4 regions of the Bradyrhizobium sp. CCBAU 25338 genome follow, and region 2 is predicted to be linked to each of the others. Evidence: predicted binding sites of a transcription regulator. Region 2 holds the regulator's gene; each other region holds the start of a gene.

Region 1 (4,555 bases), on a different contig from region 2:
CTGCTGACGCCGGATGTGAACGAAAGTGCGTGGCCATCCCAATGCGCGCAGAGGTCCGGTGTCAGGATCGACCAGGGCATGTCGGCAAAGCGCTTGGCGAAGAACGGCGCAGCGAGCTCGACGATGTGATGCTCCGGCTCGAACCAGGCGACGTAATGCGCCTGGCGTTCCCGGCCGATCTCGCGGAAGCGGACGAAGGCGTGCATCTTGTGCTCGTCGCGATGGACCGCCTTTGCCAGGGCCGTGACTTGCGCGACGTCAGGATCGGTCGCAACCTCGATGAGGTCGTGATTGTCCTTCAATCGCCAGAGCAGGCGATAGAGGATCGCAAAACGCTCGACATCGCGGTGCAGGATGGCGGCCTTGGCCAGCTCGACGAATTTTGCTGACACGTTGAAGGTGCCGTCGTTCACCTCAAGGATCGGAGACGGCGCGGGTGGCGCAAACAACTCCGCTTCGCCACCTCGCACGCTCCAGGTGATATCACGCGGCTCCACATGACGTAGAACGAGCGTACGGGCAGCTTTGCGCCAGCCGTCGAAATCAGTTTCCGTATCGAGGGTGATGTACTGCATCAGAAGCCAAATCCGAGTTGCGTTGCCTTCGGCTTGAACCGGTCGATCAGCCGCGCTTCGTCGAGCCGATGGAGCGAGGGGCGATGATCGCTGAGGACGATGAACGGCAGCGCCTTGTGCCGGGGCACGTGCAGCCGCGCGAGATCGGCAAGACGGATCGTAGTGGTGCGCCGCGTCGCGATGATGCGTTCGACCGCCTTGGTGCCGAAGCCTGGCACGCGCAGCAATTCCTCGCGGCTGGCGCGGTTGACGTCGAGCGGAAAGCGGTCGCGGTGGCGGAGCGCCCAGGCCAGCTTGGGATCGATGTCGAGCGGCAGCATCGCGCTGTCGTCGACGATCTCGCCGACGTCGAAGCCGTAGAACCGCATCAGCCAGTCGGCCTGGTAGAGCCGGTGCTCGCGCAGCAGCGGCGGTGCCCGCAGAGGAAGTGCACGGCTGGCATCGGGGATCGGGCTGAAGGCGGAATAATAAACGCGCCGCAGCCGGTAGGCGCCGTAGAGATTGGCGCTGGTGTGGAGAATGGTGTGATCGGAGGCCGCGTCGGCGCCGACGATCATCTGTGTGCTCTGGCCGGCCGGTGCGAAGCGCTGCGGCTTGGCCTTGGTCTTTGCGCTGCGGCTGTCCTCGGCCTCGTCCAGCTTCAGCCGCAGCCGGCCCATGGTGCGGCGGATCGCGCGGACATCCTTCTCCGGCGCGAATTGCTGCAGGCTCGTCTCCTCAGGCATCTCGATGTTGATGGAGAGGCGGTCGGCATATTTGCCGGCTTCCGCGATCAGCGCGTCGTCGGCTTCGGGAATGGTCTTCAGGTGAATGTAGCCGCGGAAGTGATGCTCCTCGCGCAGCTTGCGCGCGACGCTGACCACCTGCTCCATAGTGTAGTCGGGGCTGCGGATGATGCCGGAGGAGAGAAACAGGCCCTCGATGTAATTGCGCCGGTAGAAGTCGAGCGTCAGCTTGACGACCTCGTCGACGGTGAAGCGGGCGCGCGGCACGTTCGAGGAGGCGCGGTTGACGCAATAGAGGCAATCGTAATTGCAGGCGTTGGTCAGCAGCACCTTGAGCAGCGAGATGCAGCGTCCGTCCGGCGCGTAGGAATGGCAGATCCCCATGCCGGGCGCGGTCGAGCCCATCCCCTTGCCGTCGCTGGAATCCCGCTTCTCGGTGCCGCTGGAGGCACAGGACGCGTCGTATTTGGCGGCGTCCGCCAGGATTTCCAGCTTGCGTTGTACGTCCATCCTTGAATCCCTTTGATTCAGCTCACGAATCCGATCGAGCGCCAATTCGATTGACTCTTCTGGCCCCGTTAGCTTTATATTAGAACATATCATGAACAAATGAGCCAGCCGTTGGTTCTTCTTTTGAAGGCCACGGCACCAATTCCTGAAGGAGCGGCGAGCATGAGCGGCGCACGCAACAGCGCGCTTGCGACCTTGCGCGGCCAGATCGAACGCATCGAGACGGCGGAAATCGTGCATCAGCACGATCGCGTCGCGCTCGGCCATCACGAAGCCGATGGCGCGCTGAAGGGCGGGCTCGCGCGTGCGGCGGTCCATGAGGTGTTTTGCGAGGGGCGTCAGGGCGCTGCCGCGACCGGCTTCGCCATGGGCCTTGCGGGACGCGTGAGCGCGCGTCGGCCGCTGCTGTGGGTGCGGCAGGATTTTTCGGAGATAGAGACGGGCGCGCTGTCGATGAGCGGGCTAGCCGAACTCGGCCTCGATCCGCGCCGCGTGGTGATGGTGCGCGCCGCCGATGTCGAGAGCGCGCTGCGCACCTCGGCCGATGCGCTCGCCTGCGATGCGCTGGGCGCCGTCGTGCTCGAGCTCTGGGGCGAGATCAGACAGTTCGATCTCGTGGCAAGCCGCAAGCTGACGCTCGCCGCGCAATCTTCCGGCGTCACCGGGTTGCTCCTGCGCATGGCCGCACAACCTTTGCCCTCGACTGCGGAGACGCGATGGATGCTGCGCGCGGCACATTCACCGCCGGGGCAGGCATGGAGCACATGGGGCGCGCCGCGCTTCGATGCCGAACTCTTGCGCAATCGTCATGGCCCATGCGGCCGGTGGATCATGGAATGGAATTGTGATGAGTGCCAGTTCAGTGAACCGTCGACGTATCCTCAGCCTGTGGCTGCCGCGCCTGCCCATCGACCGGATCCAGCGGTTTTTCGGCAGCGCCGGGCTGGGTAAAGCCAATCATGAGCCGAGCATCGTCGTCATCAAGGACAACAATGCGCTGGTGATCCATGCGCTGGACGAGGCCGCCGAGCGCCTCGGCCTGTATATCGGCCAACCCCTGGCCAATGCGCGGGCGATGTGTCCCGACCTGAGGGTGTTCGATGCCGATATCGTGGCCGATGCGAAGACGCTCAGCGATATCGCCGACTGGTGCGACCGCTTCACGCCGCTGGTGGCGCTCGACGCGCCGCACGGGCTGTTCCTCGACATCACCGGCTGCGCGCATCTGTTCGGCGGCGAAGCCGCGCTGTTGCGGACGCTGGTCCGGGCGCTCGACCGGCAGGGCTTTGCCGTCAGCGCCGCGATTGCCGGGACCTCGGTCTGCGCGCGCACGCTGACGCGGCAGGCCACGGGAACCATCGTTGCAGATGGAGGGGAGGCGGCTGCGATCGACCGGTTTCCGGTGTCCGCACTCGGGGCGGGCGAGGCGATCACGACCGGTTTGCGCCGCGCCGGTCTGAAGACCATCGGCGATGTCGCCTCGCGCAGCTCCCACGAGATCACGGCGCGGTTTGGCGCGCGGTTCTCCACGCTGCTCGCGCATGCGCTGGGACAGGGCGATGCGCCGATCAATCCGCGCAAACCGCTGCCCGATTACATCGTGGAGAAGCGCTTCGCCGAGCCGATCGCGACCGACACCATGATCGCGATGACGCTGTCGCGGCTGGCGGACACGCTGATCGCATCCATGGAGAAGCAGGGCAAGGGCGCACGACGACTTGAGGCTGCCTTCTTCCGCACCGACGGCGTGGTGCGCGCGATCACGGTCGAGACCGGACGCCCCGTGACGCGAAGCGTCGTGATCGACCGGCTGTTCCGCGAACGCCTCGATGCGCTCGCCGATCCCCTCGATCCCGGCTTCGGCTTCGACATGGTGCGGCTGTCGGCGAGCCGCACCGAGATCGTGGTGCAGGAGCAGCGCGATCTCGATGCGCATGTCCACGACAATGACGAGATTGCTGCGCTGATCGACCGCATCGCCGCGCGCATCGGAGGCAAGCGCGTCGTCGTGCATCTGCCGCAGGACACCCATATCCCCGAGCGCGCGGTTTTGTCCGCCCCCGCCCAGCATCATCTCGCTGCCGCCATGCAGGCCGAATGGCCGGCGCGCACCGAGAGCGAGCCACCGCTGCGCCCCTTACGGCTGTTCGACAAGCCGGAGCCGATCAAGGTGCCGTTCGCGACCGTGCCGGATGGTCCGCCGCATCAATTCACCTGGCGCCGCGCGCTGCATGCGGTGGTGCGGGTGGAGGGGCCCGAGCGCATCGCGATGGAATGGTGGCAGCAGGACGGCAGGCAACTGACGCGGGACTATTTCCGCATCGAGGACGCCGAAGGTCTGCGCTTCTGGATCTTTCGCGACGGGCTCTACGAGGGAGAGACGTTCGACGGCGAAGGCAGGCCCGTTTCCCCCAACTGGTATGTGCACGGTCTCTTCGCATGACCACGCCTCCCTATGCCGAGATCGGCATCACAACCAACTTCTCCTTCCTGCGCGGCGGCTCGGATCCGCGCGCCTATGTGCATCAGGCCAGCATCCTCGGCATCCCCGCGATCGGCATTGCCGATCGCAACACGCTCGCCGGCGTGGTGCGGGCCTACAAGGAACTCGACAATGCCGAAGTGCTACACAAGCCGAAACTGCTGATCGGCGCGCGCATCGTCTTCGTCGACGGCACGCCCGACATCCTGGTCTATCCGCGCGACCGCGCCGCCTATGGCCGTCTGTGCCAGCTTCTCACCCGG
Region 2 (4,555 bases):
ACGGCTGGTCGCGTTGGCGTTGCGCATCGACGCGCTGGCTGATGATTGCAGCCGCGCCGCGCTGGTGGTGACGGCGCGCCCAGCGCCGCCCGATTGCGCGGCGATGGTGGTCGACAGGCCGCGGCTCGCCAGTCAGGGCGCGCTGGCTCTGACGCGGAGCGGTGACGGCTTCTCGGTTCGGGCGGTGAGGGCGAGAGGCACAAGCCGCCCCTGGCTGCCGGCCGGCGCCGGCGAGGGGGATTTCGACGGCAGCCTTGCGCCGAAGACGGCCGTGCCCCGCAACCGGGACGCAACGCCATCGGAGACGGATTTTCAGGCGGACGATTGAGGAGCGGTGCGGGGGAGGTCGGACCGGATTTCGCAGGACGCAAACCATACCATCTCGCCGGCCTCGGCCGGCGATGGCATTGCATTCCTGGCCCACGACCATCGGCCGGGGCGACGACGTCAGCCGATCGGCAGGCGCGTGATGGTGGACCGCGTGTCGGCGACGATCTGCGGCTTGTGCTCGCGTTCGCCAACCGGCTGGGTCACCGGCAGTTGCAGCACGGTCGCGCGCTGGCCTTCGACGAGCTGTGTCACCAGCACGTATTTGCCGTCGGGGAATTCGATCGCGTCATGATGGCGATCGGGAATGTGCGGGTCGATCTTGCCGAACTTGCCGACGCGGGAGTTCACGGTGCGCGTCCAGATCCAGCGATTGTCGTAACGGACGTTGTCGGCGAAAGCGAGCTCCGTTCCCGGCAGCAGGCAGACTGCGACGGAGAGATCGGCTTCGGAGGCGAAGCCGCGCGTCGAGGTGCCACGGAAGGTTGTCGTGACGATCGTCTCGCCGACTTCGGCGGGGCGCGTCGCGACGGCATGCAGGCTGTAGTCACACATCGGGTGCTCCTCATGCGAAGATAGCAACCCGCACCTCTTTTGGAGGCGCAGGCCTCTATCAGGTGGAAGCAAGCAACGCTCTGCTTCGTTGTAGGCAAATCTGCGGCTTTGCGCCGCAAGCCGCGATCACATTATCTTTCCCGGATTCGATAGGAACAAAGCCGATGCATGCGTATTCGGAAGGCGTGCGTCAGCGCCCCGCGGGCGCCGACCAGCCCGAGTATTGCCAGCTCGCTTGCGGAATGGCGGTGCGATTGTATGGCAGCGGCTTACGTCACCGTTGCTGCGATCGGCGCAGCAACGATCGTCCATGAAACGTCCGGCGCAACACCTGTCCTCGCATTCTCAGGCCGCGAAGCGATGTTGCGTCGTGCGGCGTGTCGAGGATGAGCCGCCGAAAGAGGGGGCCGGACAATCTGAGCAGAACCGGAAAAACCATCCAGCCGGAGCGGATAGCGGATCCGCTCCAATAGGTGTCGAGCGACCGCAGGACCGCTCAGTACTTGCGGTACAGCCCGATCAGCTTGCCCTGAATCTTCACGCGGTTCGGCGGAAGAATGCGGACCTCGTAGGCGGCGTTGGCGGGCTCGAGCGCGATAGAGGCGCCGCGGCGGCGGAAGCGCTTGAGCGTGGCTTCCTCGTCGTCGATCAGCGCCACCACGATGTCGCCGGTATCGGCGCTCTCGTTGCGCTGGATCAGCGCCATGTCGCCATCGAGGATGCCGGCCTCGACCATCGAATCGCCGCGGACTTCGAGCGCGTAGTGCTCGCCCGAGCCGAGCATGTCGGGCGGCACGCTGATGGTGTGGCTGCGGGTCTGCAGCGCCTCGATCGGCGTGCCGGCCGCGATGCGGCCCATCACGGGCACCGCGACGGGACGCTCGCCCTCGTCCACAGGCGGGCTGGAGGTCGCGCGCACCTTGCCGAGATTGCCCTCGATGACGCTCGGCGTGAAGCCGCGGCGGCTGCCGGCGGCGGCCTGGAGCTCGGGCAGCTTGATCACCTCGATGGCACGGGCGCGGTTGGGCAGGCGGCGGATGAAGCCGCGCTCCTCGAGCGCAGTGATCAGGCGATGGATGCCTGACTTCGAGCGCAGGTCGAGCGCATCCTTCATCTCGTCGAAGGACGGCGGCACGCCGCTTTCCTTCAGACGTTCGCTGATGAACCGTAGAAGCTCGTATTGTTTGCGCGTCAACATCTCGACGAAAGTCCCCCGGTTGATGTCGTTCGATTCCGAGACGAGGAGTTCAGCGATAAGCTGCTACACGTTCGAAACAAATCATGAACGGACACTATATGTTCGATATGTGTTCCGCAACTGCTTAATTTACGGTGAACAGAGCGAAGCTCGCGCGATGCGTGTGGCCGTGCAGCTCAGGCGGGCAGGCGCAGCACCTCGCAAGGCGTGCCGGCCTCGGCCCTCGGCGCGAACGGTGCGCGCACGAGAAGTACCTGCGCCGCAGCGAGATTCGCAAGCAGAGAGGAGTCCTGATGGCTGACGGGATGGGCGACGAGCGCGCCGTCGTCACGCTGTTCCAGGCGCGCACGCAGATAATCCTCGCGCTGGTCGTTGGCACCGAGATCGCGGCCCAGCACGGCGCGCTCGCGGCGATGATGAATCACTGATCGGCCCGACAGGGCGCGAATCAGCGGCACCATGAACAGGAAGGCGCACACGTAAGACGACACGGGATTGCCGGGGAGGCCGATCACGCGCATTGCGCCGAGCCGTCCGTGCATCATCGGCTTGCCGGGCCGAATCGCGATCTTCCAGAACGACATCGAGATGCCTTCGTCCTTGAGCGCCTGCTGGACCAGATCGTGGTCGCCGACCGATGCGCCACCGGTCGTGATCAGGATGTCGGCGCCGCTCTCCCGGGCGCGACGGATGCCGGCGGAAGTGGCCTCCAGCGTATCGGCGGCAACGCCGAGGTCGATGGTCTCGGCGCCCTCGCTGCGGGCGAGCGCGTGCAGGGCATAGCCATTGGAATAGACGATCTGCCCGTGACCGGGCGTGGTGCCGGGCATCACCAACTCGTCGCCGGTGGCGAGGATCGCGACCCTCGGACGGCGGCAGACGGCGAGATGCGGGTGATTCATTCCGGCGGCCAGCGCGAGATCGCGCTCCGTGAGACGGCTTCCCTTGCGGAGCAGCACGTCTCCCTCGCGGAAGTCGACGCCGGCGGGGCGGATATGCCGCCCGGAAATCGCGGCTTCCTTGATCGTGACAAGCTTGCCTTCCGCGACGGTGTCCTCCTGGATCACGACCGCATCGGCGCCGTCGGGAACGACGCCGCCGGTGAAGATCCGCACGGCTTCGCCGGGGCCAACCCTTCCCGCGAACGGGCGACCCGCCGCGACCTCGCCGACGACCGCGAGCCTGGAATCGACCGTTGCCGCGTCGGCCGCGCGCACGGCATAGCCGTCCATCGCCGACATGGCCTCCGGTGGCTGCGTGCGCCGCGAAGCGACGTCGCGCGCAAGCACGCGATGGTAGGCCTCATCGAGGGAAACCATCTCTTCAGGCAACGGCTCTGCACCCGCCAGCACCGCGGCAAGCGCGTCAGAAACGGGCATGAGGGCCACGGGCGGAAACTCCTGCAAATCGTTGGCGAGAGTTCTAGCCGAGTGCAGGCGCGAGGCAAAGCAGCACACAGGATGATTTATCCTGCGCGATTTCCGTCGTGGGCAGGGAGCTCAAGTCCGCCGCGGCATGATCCGGACGGCGAGACAGACCGGCACGAGGATAGCCATGGCGAGGACGAGAATGACGAGCGCCACGGCCAACATCGCTCAACGTCCTGTCGGATCGCTCGGACCGACGTCCGGTGCGACGTCGGGAGCTCTGGGATCCTGATCCTTGTCGGGCAGCGGATCGGCCAGGGACTTCAGGTCGGCCGCCTTGCTGATCAGCTTGGCGGAGAGGTCAGAATCCGAGGTGGTTCTGGCGAATTCAAGCAGGAGAGAGGCTTGCTTGGTGAGATAGGTTTTGCCCAGCACGTCGATCAGTCCGATGTAGAAATCCCAACAGACTCATGAGTCCGAAGGGTGGTACTCCGTTCCCGGAACTCCGTATAAAAATGCACAAAGGGGTTGGGTTCCTCATCCTCCGCAAATTTGGCTCCGGGAACCGAGGGCATGACCTGTCGCGGCGACTGCCTGGCATTCAGATGCCAAGCGCCCTCAACGCGTTCCCGACGTCGCCGGGCGACGTCACGTGCACGGGCGTTCAAGCCGACAGCCCGCTGAGGCTCGGCGGCCAAACTGGTGTAAGCTCTGCGGCACACGTTCTCTTGAAGCGAGGAGCGCCCATGACACGAAAAATTCTCATCATGGGGCTTCCGGGCGCGGGTAAGACGACGCTCGCCAATATTCTGGCGCCGCTGCTCAATGCAGTTGTTTTCAATGCGGACTCGGTTAGGGCCAATATATCGAGAGACCTCGGCTTTAGTCACGAAGATCGCGTTGAACATGCCCGCCGCATGAGCTGGATGTGTGACCGGGTAGTCGAAGCGGGAGGAACGGCGATCGCGGACTTCATTTGCCCGACGGAGGAAACGCGGGCTGCATTTGGTTCTAGTTTCACGATTTGGATTGATCGCATTCAGGAGAGCCGATACGCAGACACCAATCGCATGTTTACACCGCCCAGCCATTTTGATGTGCGCGTCAA
Region 3 (4,555 bases), 120 kb from region 2:
GCATAGCCGATCTGCCCGGTGATCAAACCGAAAGAGTCGATCGTGGAGTGGTTGCGAAGGCCGGATACCGCGCTGATGTTGTCGCCGGAAAAATCGGCCCAGTTGCCCTGGCCCTCGAAGCCGAACACCCAGTTCGTCGACTGCCAGCGATAGCCGACCTGGCCACCGACGGTGCCGCCGGTCGCATTGTGGCAGCCCTCGCCAACCAGAACGCCGGTTGCCGGGGTCACGAAATCCCAACACTTGCGGCTTGTGCCACCACCGCCGTTGATGCCGATGTAGAAGCCGCTCCAGTCGTAGATGGCGGCAACCGGAGCTGGCGCCTTGGTGTAGGGACGGGCGGCAAGATCCGCCGCGCTTGCGGGGGCCGCCAGCCCCAACGCCATTGCACTGATTGCACCAAAAAGAATCTTATTCATTGCAGTCTCCCCAGTTTCGTCCGCTTCTCGAGGTCCCCGAAAGCGGCGGATCAGGCGCGACGCCCATATGAACTAATTCCAAGGCAACCATAGCCCAAGGAAGGGGCAAAATCCGTCTCCGAAATGCCACAGTTGCCCACCGATTGAAGTGTCCGCAACTCGATGAAAGTTAAACGGTTTTCGTCCTTCTCGGGAACCCGGAAAAGTTCCATCCGGGTTCCCTGGCTGTCGGCGCGTGTCCAGAATCTGTTCTGGCTCTTGGCACGAAAGAACAAATCTGGAACGAAGCCGGGCGCGATGCTATATATGGGGATAACCGTGGGGGTGGCGGGCTGATCGGTGCCCGCAAGCGTATAGGGTCGCCTCAGCGGGGCGCAGAGGAACGCGGGCAGCGGGATTCGCCCTTTTGAAATTCAGTGGCATTCGGAGTGGAGAGCGGCGATGGCGGGAAGCGTCAACAAGGTCATTCTGGTTGGAAATCTCGGCAAGGATCCTGAAATCCGCCGCACCCAGGACGGGCGGCCGATCGCGAATTTGAGCATCGCCACCTCGGAGACATGGCGTGACAAGGCGACCGGCGAGCGCAAGGAAAAGACCGAGTGGCATCGCGTCGTGATCTTCAATGAAGGGCTCTGCAAGGTTGCCGAACAGTATCTGAAGAAGGGCGCGAAGGTTTACATCGAGGGCGCGCTGCAGACCCGCAAATGGACCGACCAGAGCGGCGTCGAGAAGTACTCGACCGAGGTCGTGCTCCAGGGCTTCAACTCGACGCTGACGATGCTCGATGGCCGCGGTGGCGGCGGAGGAGGCGGCAGCTTCGGCGACGAGCCGGGCGGCGATTTCGGCTCCTCCGGTCCCGTCAGCAGCGCACCGCGCCGTCCCGTCGCCGCCGGCGGCGGCCGCAACAACGACATGGACGACGATATCCCGTTCTGAGGACAGGGATCGCGGCCCAGGCACATTGCCCGATAGGGCTGCGCCTGGCGTGCCGTGTCAGCCATTCCTATTAATTCGCGGGGCGGGCTCGGGTTTTCCGGCCGCCTTCATGTTTGAGGTGAGCTCGGATTGCGCCGGGGCAAAACAGGCTGACAGGGCCCGCTCTCGGCGCGGTTTCGCGGGCTTCGGAGATCGTTTGGGCAAGCCGGTTCCGGGCCTCTCGGAAGCAGTGCTTGCAAGGGCCTAAGTCGTTGGAAGAATAGGCGGAAAAATCGCTTGTCCTGATCTGCGCGAGGGTGGTTATCAGGACCCCGATGCGCTATATGATTCCCAGACAAAATCTCACCGGATTCCCCTTTGGCTGACGACGACAACAAGCCCGGCGACCAGCCGGCGCAACCCTCGGACATTCGCCCCGTCTCCATCTTCGAGGAGATGAAGAAGTCGTACCTCGACTACGCCATGAGCGTGATCGTGGCGCGTGCGCTGCCCGATGCGCGCGACGGCCTGAAGCCGGTGCACCGCCGCATCCTGTTCTCGATGAACGAGCAGGGGCACACGCCCGACAAGAAGTACGTCAAGTCCGCCCGCGTGGTCGGCGACGTCATCGGTAAGTATCACCCGCACGGCGACCAGTCGATCTACGACGCCATGGTTCGCATGGCGCAGGACTTCTCGATGCGCGTGCCGCTGATCGACGGCCAGGGCAATTTCGGTTCGGTCGACGGCGATCCCCCGGCCGCCTATCGTTACACCGAAGCGCGCCTGACGAAGGCGGCGCTGGCTCTGCTGGCCGACATCGACAAGGACACCGTCGACTTCCAGCCGAACTACGACAACAACGAGACCGAGCCATCGGTCTTGCCGGCCAAGTTCCCGAACCTTCTCGTCAACGGCGCGGGCGGCATCGCGGTCGGCATGGCGACCAACATCCCGCCACACAATCTCGGCGAGGTCATCGACGCCTGCGTCGCTCTGATCGACAACCCTGCGCTCACCATTGACGAGCTCATCAACATCGTGCCGGGACCTGACTTCCCGACCGGCGGCGTCATTCTCGGGCGCGCGGGCATCCGCGCCGCCTATCACCTCGGCCGCGGCTCGATCGTCATGCGCGGCAAGGTCGCGATCGAGACCATCCGCAAGGAGCGCGAGGCGCTCATCATCACCGAGATTCCGTACCAGGTGAACAAGGCGACGATGGTCGAGCGCATCGCCGAGCTGGTGAAGGAAAAGAAGATCGAGGGCATCGGCGACCTGCGCGATGAATCCGACCGCGAAGGCTACCGCGTCGTCATCGAGTTGAAGCGCGACGCCGTGCCGGATGTGGTGCTGAACCAGCTGTACAGATTCACGCCGCTGCAGACGAGCTTCGGCGTCAACATGGTGGCGCTCGACAGCGGCCGTCCGCGGATCATGCATCTGAAGGACCTGCTGACGATCTTCGTAGACTTCCGTGAGCGGGTCGTCACGCGGCGTACCAAGTACCTGCTCGCCAAGGCGCGCGATCGGGCGCACATCCTGGTCGGTCTCGCGATCGCAGTCGCCAATATCGACGAGATGATCCGCGTCATCCGGAGCTCGCCCGACCCGACCACCGCCCGCGATACCCTGATGTCGCGCGACTGGCCGGCCCGGGACGTCGAGGACATGCTGACACTGATCGACGACCCGCGTCACCGCATGAGTGCGGATGGCACGATCCGGCTGTCGATGGAACAAGCGAGAGCCATTCTCGATCTGCGCCTTCAGCGCCTGACCGCACTCGGCCGTGACGAAATCCGCGACGAGCTCGACAAGCTCGCCGGCGAGATCGCCGATTATCTCGACATCCTGCGCTCGCGCGAGCGCGTGCTGGGCATCATCAAGACCGAGCTTGCCGAGGTGAAGGCGGAGTTCGCCACGCCACGCCGCACCGTGATCATGGAGCAGGAAGGCGAGGTCGAGGACGAGGACCTGATCCAGCGAGAGGACATGGTCGTCACCGTCTCCCACGCCGGCTACGTCAAGCGCGTGCCGCTGTCGGCCTATCGCGCGCAGCGCCGCGGCGGCAAGGGCCGCTCCGGCATGCAGACCCGCGACGAGGATTTCGTCAGCCGACTGTTCGTCGCCTCCACGCACACGCCGGTGCTGTTCTTCTCCTCGCGCGGCCAGGTCTACAAGGAAAAGGTCTGGCGGCTGCCGATGGCCGCTCCGAACGCGCGCGGCAAGGCAATGATCAACATCCTGCCGCTGGAGCAGGGCGAGCGCATCACCACCATCATGCCGCTGCCGGAGGATGAATCGACCTGGGGCAATCTCGACGTGATGTTCGCCACCACCGGCGGCAACGTCCGCCGCAACAAGCTGTCCGACTTCGTCGACGTTCGCCGCTCCGGCATCATCGCGATGAAGCTCGACGACAACGAGGCGATCGTCGACGTGCAGATCTGCACCGAGCGCGACGACGTGCTCCTGACGGCTGCCGGCGGCCAGTGCATCCGCTTCCCGGTCACCGACGTGCGCGTATTCACCGGACGCACCTCGATGGGCGTGCGCGGCATTGCGCTTGCCGAGGGCGACAAGGTGATCTCGCTGGCGATCCTGCGCCATGTCGAGACCACGTCCGACGAGCGCTCGGCGTACCTGAAGATGCGCCGAGCGGTGGCCGGCGAAGCCTCGGCGGAAGAGGTTCCGGCCGATGCCGAGGCCGAGGAGACCTCCGGCAGCTTCCAGCTGTCGCAGGAGCGTTATGCCGAGATGTCGGCGCAGGAACAGGTGGTGCTGACCGTCTCCGTCAACGGCTACGGCAAGCGGACCTCGTCCTATGAGTACCGCACCACGGGCCGCGGCGGCAAAGGCATCGTGGCCATGAGCGTCAACAACCGCAATGGCAATCTGGTGGCTTCCTTCCCGGTGGAGGACGCCGACCAGATCATGCTGGTCACCGACAAGGGCCAGCTGATCCGCTGCCCGGTCGAAGGCATCCGCATCGCCGGCCGCTCGACCCAGGGCGTGATCGTGTTCGATACCGCCGAGGACGAGCATGTGGTGTCGGTCGAGCACATCACGGAAGAGGCGGAGAGCAACGGCGCGAACGGAGAGTAACGTTCAGCCCGGTCGCCAGGACTGCGCGGCGCTGGATCCGGGCTACGCCCCGCTTGGCTGACACGAAATCGTCAGACGCCGACTACGGGGTCCGATCGGCAGTCACGAGGCGC
Region 4 (4,555 bases), on a different contig from region 2:
AAGAGATCGCGGATCTCCGCATCTCCCATCCGTCCGAGCACGGTGGGATTTGCGATCTTGTAGCCGTTGAGATGCAGGATCGGCAGCACCGCGCCGTCATGCGCCGGGTTCAGGAACTTGTTCGAGTGCCAGGACGCGGCGAGAGGGCCGGTCTCGGCCTCGCCGTCGCCGACGACACAGGCGACGATCAAATCAGGATTGTCGAAGGCCGCGCCATAGGCGTGCACCAGCGCGTAGCCGAGCTCGCCGCCTTCGTGGATCGAGCCCGGCGTTTCCGGCGCCGCGTGGCTCGGAATGCCGCCGGGGAAGGAGAACTGCCTGAATAGCTTGCGCAATCCGTCCGCATCGCGCGCGATGTCGGGATAGATCTCGCTGTAGCTGCCTTCGAGATAGGTGTTGGCGACCATGCCGGGGCCGCCATGGCCGGGCCCGCAGACATAGATGATGTTGAGGTCCAGCGCGCGGATCACGCGATTGAGATGGGCATAGATGAAGTTCAGGCCGGGCGTGGTGCCCCAATGGCCGAGCAAACGCGGCTTGATATGCTCGGGCCGCAACGGCTCGCGCAGCAACGGATTGTCGAGCAGGTAGATCTGCCCGACCGAGAGGTAGTTGGCGGCGCGCCAATAGCGATCGAGCAGATCGAGGTCGCCGGTCGCGACGGCCGTTCTTTGTTGAATCGTCATGTTCCTTCGGCTTTCACCCAGCGATCGTCACCAACTTTGTTCCGGCACGATCGATCCCTGTGTGGGATCAAACGAAATCGTCGTGTGGGATCAAACGAAATCGTCGTGACAGGCGTATTGCGTGAGGTCAAAGCCGCGCGCTCGAAATTTGGGCGGCTACTTTGCATGGGGTTGTTTTCACGTTTTTTGTTTGTGTTCTTGATTTGTTCCTTTTGCGTGCTATCTTGATTGCATGAGTCCAGCATCCTCTCATGCTCTCAAGCACCCGCCGGTCACGGCGCCCTCCGAGCCGGCGGGTGCGCCTTCAGATTTCCCCGAGCTTGGCGTCGCCATCGATCGCGCGCGAAGGCGAGGGCGGGGCGCGCAATCCAATGCCAGCGGCCGTTACGAGGCCGAGGCGCGCGTCGCTTTCGATGACGGCTGGCAGAGCCTGGAAGAGCTGCCGCCGTTCAAGACCAGTGTCGGTGTCGACACCTCGCGCAAGGTGATCACCCGCAACGATTCCCCAGACATCGGCTTCGACCGCTCGATCAATCCCTATCGCGGCTGCGAACACGGCTGCGTCTACTGCTTCGCGCGACCGACGCATGCCTATCTCGGTTTGTCGCCAGGCCTGGATTTCGAGTCGAAGCTGTTCGTGAAGCCCGAGGCGCCGGCGCTGCTCGAGAAGGAGCTCGCCGCCACCGGCTACGAACCCAGGATGATCGCGATCGGCACCAACACCGATCCCTACCAGCCGATCGAGCGCGAGCGAAAGATCATGCGCGGAATCCTCGAGGTGCTGGAACGCGCCAGCCATCCGGTCGGCATCGTCACCAAATCCGCGCTGGTGGTGCGCGACATCGACATTCTGGCGCGGATGGCCAAGCGCAACCTCGCCAAGGTCGCGATTTCGGTCACCTCGCTCGATCCCAAGCTCGCGCGCACCATGGAGCCGCGGGCTTCGACGCCGCCGAAGCGGCTGGAGGCGCTGAAGCTGCTCTCGGATGCGGGCATTCCGACCACGGTGATGGTCGCGCCCGTGATCCCCGCGCTGAACGATTCCGAGATCGAGCGCATCCTCGATGCCGCCGCCCATGCCGGCGTCAAGGAAGCCTCCTATGTGCTGCTGCGGCTGCCGTTGGAGGTCCGCGATCTCTTCCGTGAATGGCTGATGGCGAACTATCCGGACCGCTATCGCCACGTCTTCACCCTGATTCGCGACATGCGCGGCGGGCGCGACTACGATGCGAAATGGGGCGAGCGGATGAAGGGCACCGGCCCGATGGCCTGGACCATCGGCCGCCGCTTCGAGATCGCCTGCGACAGGCTCGGCCTCAACAAGCGGCGCTCCAAGCTGACCACGGATCACTTTGCGCGGCCGAAGCGGAACGGCGATCAGCTCAGCCTGTTCTGATGGGGAAGGTGAAAGAGGCATGGCATGAGTCAGGAATTGGCGGCTCCGGTGCCGAGGCTCACCGTCGTCACGCTTGGCGTGGGCGACATCCGCGCCAGCATCGCCTTTTACGATGCACTCGGCTTCTCGCGCCGGCTGAAGGCAACCGACGAGGCCGTCGCCTTCTACGATACCGGCGGTCCGGTGCTCGCCCTGTATCCGTGGGATCAGCTCGCGGCAGACGCGACCTTGCAGGACGCGCCGAGGCCATCGACCTTTCGCGGCATGACGCTCGCCTGGAACTGCCGGACGCGTGAGGAGGTCGATGCGGTGCTGGCCTTCGCCATCGGGAAGGGGGCCGGCCTGCTGAGGGCGGCGCACGAGACCGACTACGGCGGCTATTCCGGCTATTTCACCGACCCCGACGGCCATCCTTGGGAGGTCGTGGTCGCGCCCGGTATCGAGGTGGGCGGGGACCGCCGGGTGCATCTGGCGGATTAGAACGGCCGTCTGAATAACGGGAATTATCCTGGGTTCCCGGTTGCGCTGGCGAAGCCCCTTGCGCACGATCCCGGCCATGATTCGGGACAAGTCCGCCAAGAACCCAGCCAAAGACGCGCCAAAAAAGGAGGCTGCGAAGAAGGCTGCGCCTGCCAACGAGGCCAAAGCGCCTCCGGCCAAGGCTCCGAAGGTTCCTGCCGGCAGGAAAGGCATCATTGCCATTGCTCCTCCTAGCTTCCGCCGCGAGCGCGCGCTGATCAAGCGCGGCGTCTGGCCTGTTGCCGGGTGCGACGAGGCCGGCCGCGGCCCGCTGGCCGGTCCCGTGGTGGCAGCGGCTGTGATTCTCGATCCCGATCGCATCCCGCGCGGTATCGATGATTCCAAGCGGCTGACTGCCGAGGAGCGCGAGAAGCTGTTCGACAAGATCTGCGCCACCGCGCAGGTCTCGGTCGCCGTCGCCTCGCCCTCGCGGATCGACCGCGACAACATCCTGCGTGCCTCGCTGTGGGCACTGAAGCGCGCCGTGGTGGCACTGCCGGAGGCGCCCAGGCACGTCTTCGTCGACGGCCGCGACCGGCTCGACACCGAATGCGATTGCGAGGCGGTGATCGGCGGCGACGGTATCGTGCTGTCGATCGCCGCGGCATCCATCGTCGCCAAGGTGACGCGTGATCGGCTGATGTGCGCGCTGGCCCAGGACTGCCCCGGCTACGGCTTCGAGCAGCACAAGGGCTACGCCGTCCCCGACCATATCGAGGCGCTCGACCGCCTCGGCCCCTCCGTCCACCACCGCCGCTTCTTCGCCCCGGTCGCCGCCGCCCGCGCCAAGCATATGCCCTGGACCGCCGAGCCGGTGCAGGATCTTTTCGCGGTGACAGAGGTCGAGGTGCAAGTGGACGCGGCCGTCGAGATCGACGTCTCGGCAAATCTCTAAATCGACCCCACAGCTCTACCACCCGTCATGGCCGGGCTTGACCCGGCCATCCACGCCTTACGCACCGTCCGAAGAACGTGGATGCCCGGGACAAGCCCGGGCATGACGACCGATAGCGCAAGTGTGCTCAGGTGTGCTTGTGCCTCAGCCTGTAAGAACGGGGAGAGGGGGCAGACCGAAGTTGCCACGACGCGCGGTGCCCCTTATCAAAGTGTTCGTGAGCGAATAGGGCCGGCTGGACTGGCTGCATCATTCGGACGTTGCATGCGGTTTACCTCCCTGGTCATCGAGCTCATTCGCGCCCGGCCGCGGCTGATCGTATGGATTGCCGTGCTGCTCCAGGCTTTGATGTGGCTGTTCGTGGCGCTGGTGTTCTACCGCAGCCCGCCCGGCAACCTCGCGACCGTTCTGGCCTTCGGCAGGGAATACCAGGTCGGCACCGATCTCGGCCCGCCGTTGCCGGTCTGGCTCGCCGACATTGCCTATCGTGCCGCCGGCGGCCACATGCTGGGCGTCTATGTCCTCGCCCAGCTCTGCGAGATCGCGACCTTCATCGCGCTCTATCATCTCTCTCGTGCCGTGATCGGCTCGCAGCAGGCGGTGCTCGCCGTGCTGCTGACGATGACGGTGCTGGCCTTCTCCTCGCCTGCGCTCGACTTCGGCCCCCTGGTGCTGGCGCGGCCGCTCTGGGCGCTCTTGCTGCTGCATTCCTGGCAGATCATCGGCCAGCGCCGCGGCAATGCCTGGTTCGCCTGGTCGATTGAAGCGGGCCTCTTGCTGCTGACGACACCGGCGGCGATCTTTCTCCTCCTGCTGATCGTCGTCTTCGCGGTCTCGACCGCCCGCGGCCGGCGGACCCTGCGCGGGCTCGATCCGCTCTTTGCGCTGATCGTCGTCGCCGTGCTGGCGCTGCCCTATGCGGTGTGGCTGATGCGGGCCGAGACGTTGACGATGCCGGCCTTGCCGCAAGTCGCCGAGCTCAACGCCCGCGCGCTGCATGCGGCTTGGCTGTTCGGCGGACTCGTGCTCGGGGCTGCCGCGATCCCGGCGCTGACCTTC

The links. Region 2 encodes LexA, which represses DNA repair genes until DNA is damaged. Its sites were predicted from a motif close to TGTTCNNNNTGTGTTCNG; they were not measured.
Region 1: ACM42_RS14690 (ImuA family protein) is a predicted target of LexA. The motif match lies at 1,891-1,908, and genes of this name have one in related genera.
Region 3: ACM42_RS12815 (single-stranded DNA-binding protein) is a predicted target of LexA. The motif match lies at 687-704, and genes of this name have one in related genera.
Region 4: ACM42_RS03530 (PA0069 family radical SAM protein) is a predicted target of LexA. The motif match lies at 880-897, and genes of this name have one in related genera.

What each region holds. Positions count from the first base shown of each region.
Region 1 covers NZ_LFKY01000034.1:148,122-152,676, reverse strand. Annotated here, with positions in the region: gene ACM42_RS14700 (UdgX family uracil-DNA binding protein) at 1-575, opposite strand, end outside; gene ACM42_RS14695 (putative DNA modification/repair radical SAM protein) at 575-1,810, opposite strand; gene ACM42_RS14690 (ImuA family protein) at 1,973-2,761, shown strand; gene ACM42_RS14685 (Y-family DNA polymerase) at 2,658-4,253, shown strand; gene ACM42_RS14680 (error-prone DNA polymerase) at 4,250-4,555, shown strand, end outside.
Region 2 covers NZ_LFKY01000032.1:29,676-34,230, forward strand. Annotated here, with positions in the region: gene ACM42_RS12255 (ComEC/Rec2 family competence protein) at 1-328, shown strand, start outside; gene ACM42_RS12260 (hypothetical protein) at 448-882, opposite strand; gene lexA (transcriptional repressor LexA) at 1,379-2,080, opposite strand; gene ACM42_RS12270 (molybdopterin molybdotransferase MoeA) at 2,257-3,468, opposite strand; gene ACM42_RS12275 (hypothetical protein) at 3,676-3,882, opposite strand; gene ACM42_RS12280 (adenylyl-sulfate kinase) at 4,194-4,555, shown strand, end outside.
Region 3 covers NZ_LFKY01000032.1:148,911-153,465, forward strand. Annotated here, with positions in the region: gene ACM42_RS12810 (outer membrane protein) at 1-419, opposite strand, end outside; gene ACM42_RS12815 (single-stranded DNA-binding protein) at 861-1,355, shown strand; gene gyrA (DNA gyrase subunit A) at 1,713-4,442, shown strand; gene ACM42_RS12825 (hypothetical protein) at 4,525-4,555, opposite strand, start outside.
Region 4 covers NZ_LFKY01000002.1:441,489-446,043, reverse strand. Annotated here, with positions in the region: gene ACM42_RS03535 (phosphoketolase family protein) at 1-686, opposite strand, end outside; gene ACM42_RS03530 (PA0069 family radical SAM protein) at 919-2,082, shown strand; gene ACM42_RS03525 (VOC family protein) at 2,107-2,562, shown strand; gene ACM42_RS03520 (ribonuclease HII) at 2,639-3,496, shown strand; gene ACM42_RS03515 (glycosyltransferase family 39 protein) at 3,761-4,555, shown strand, end outside.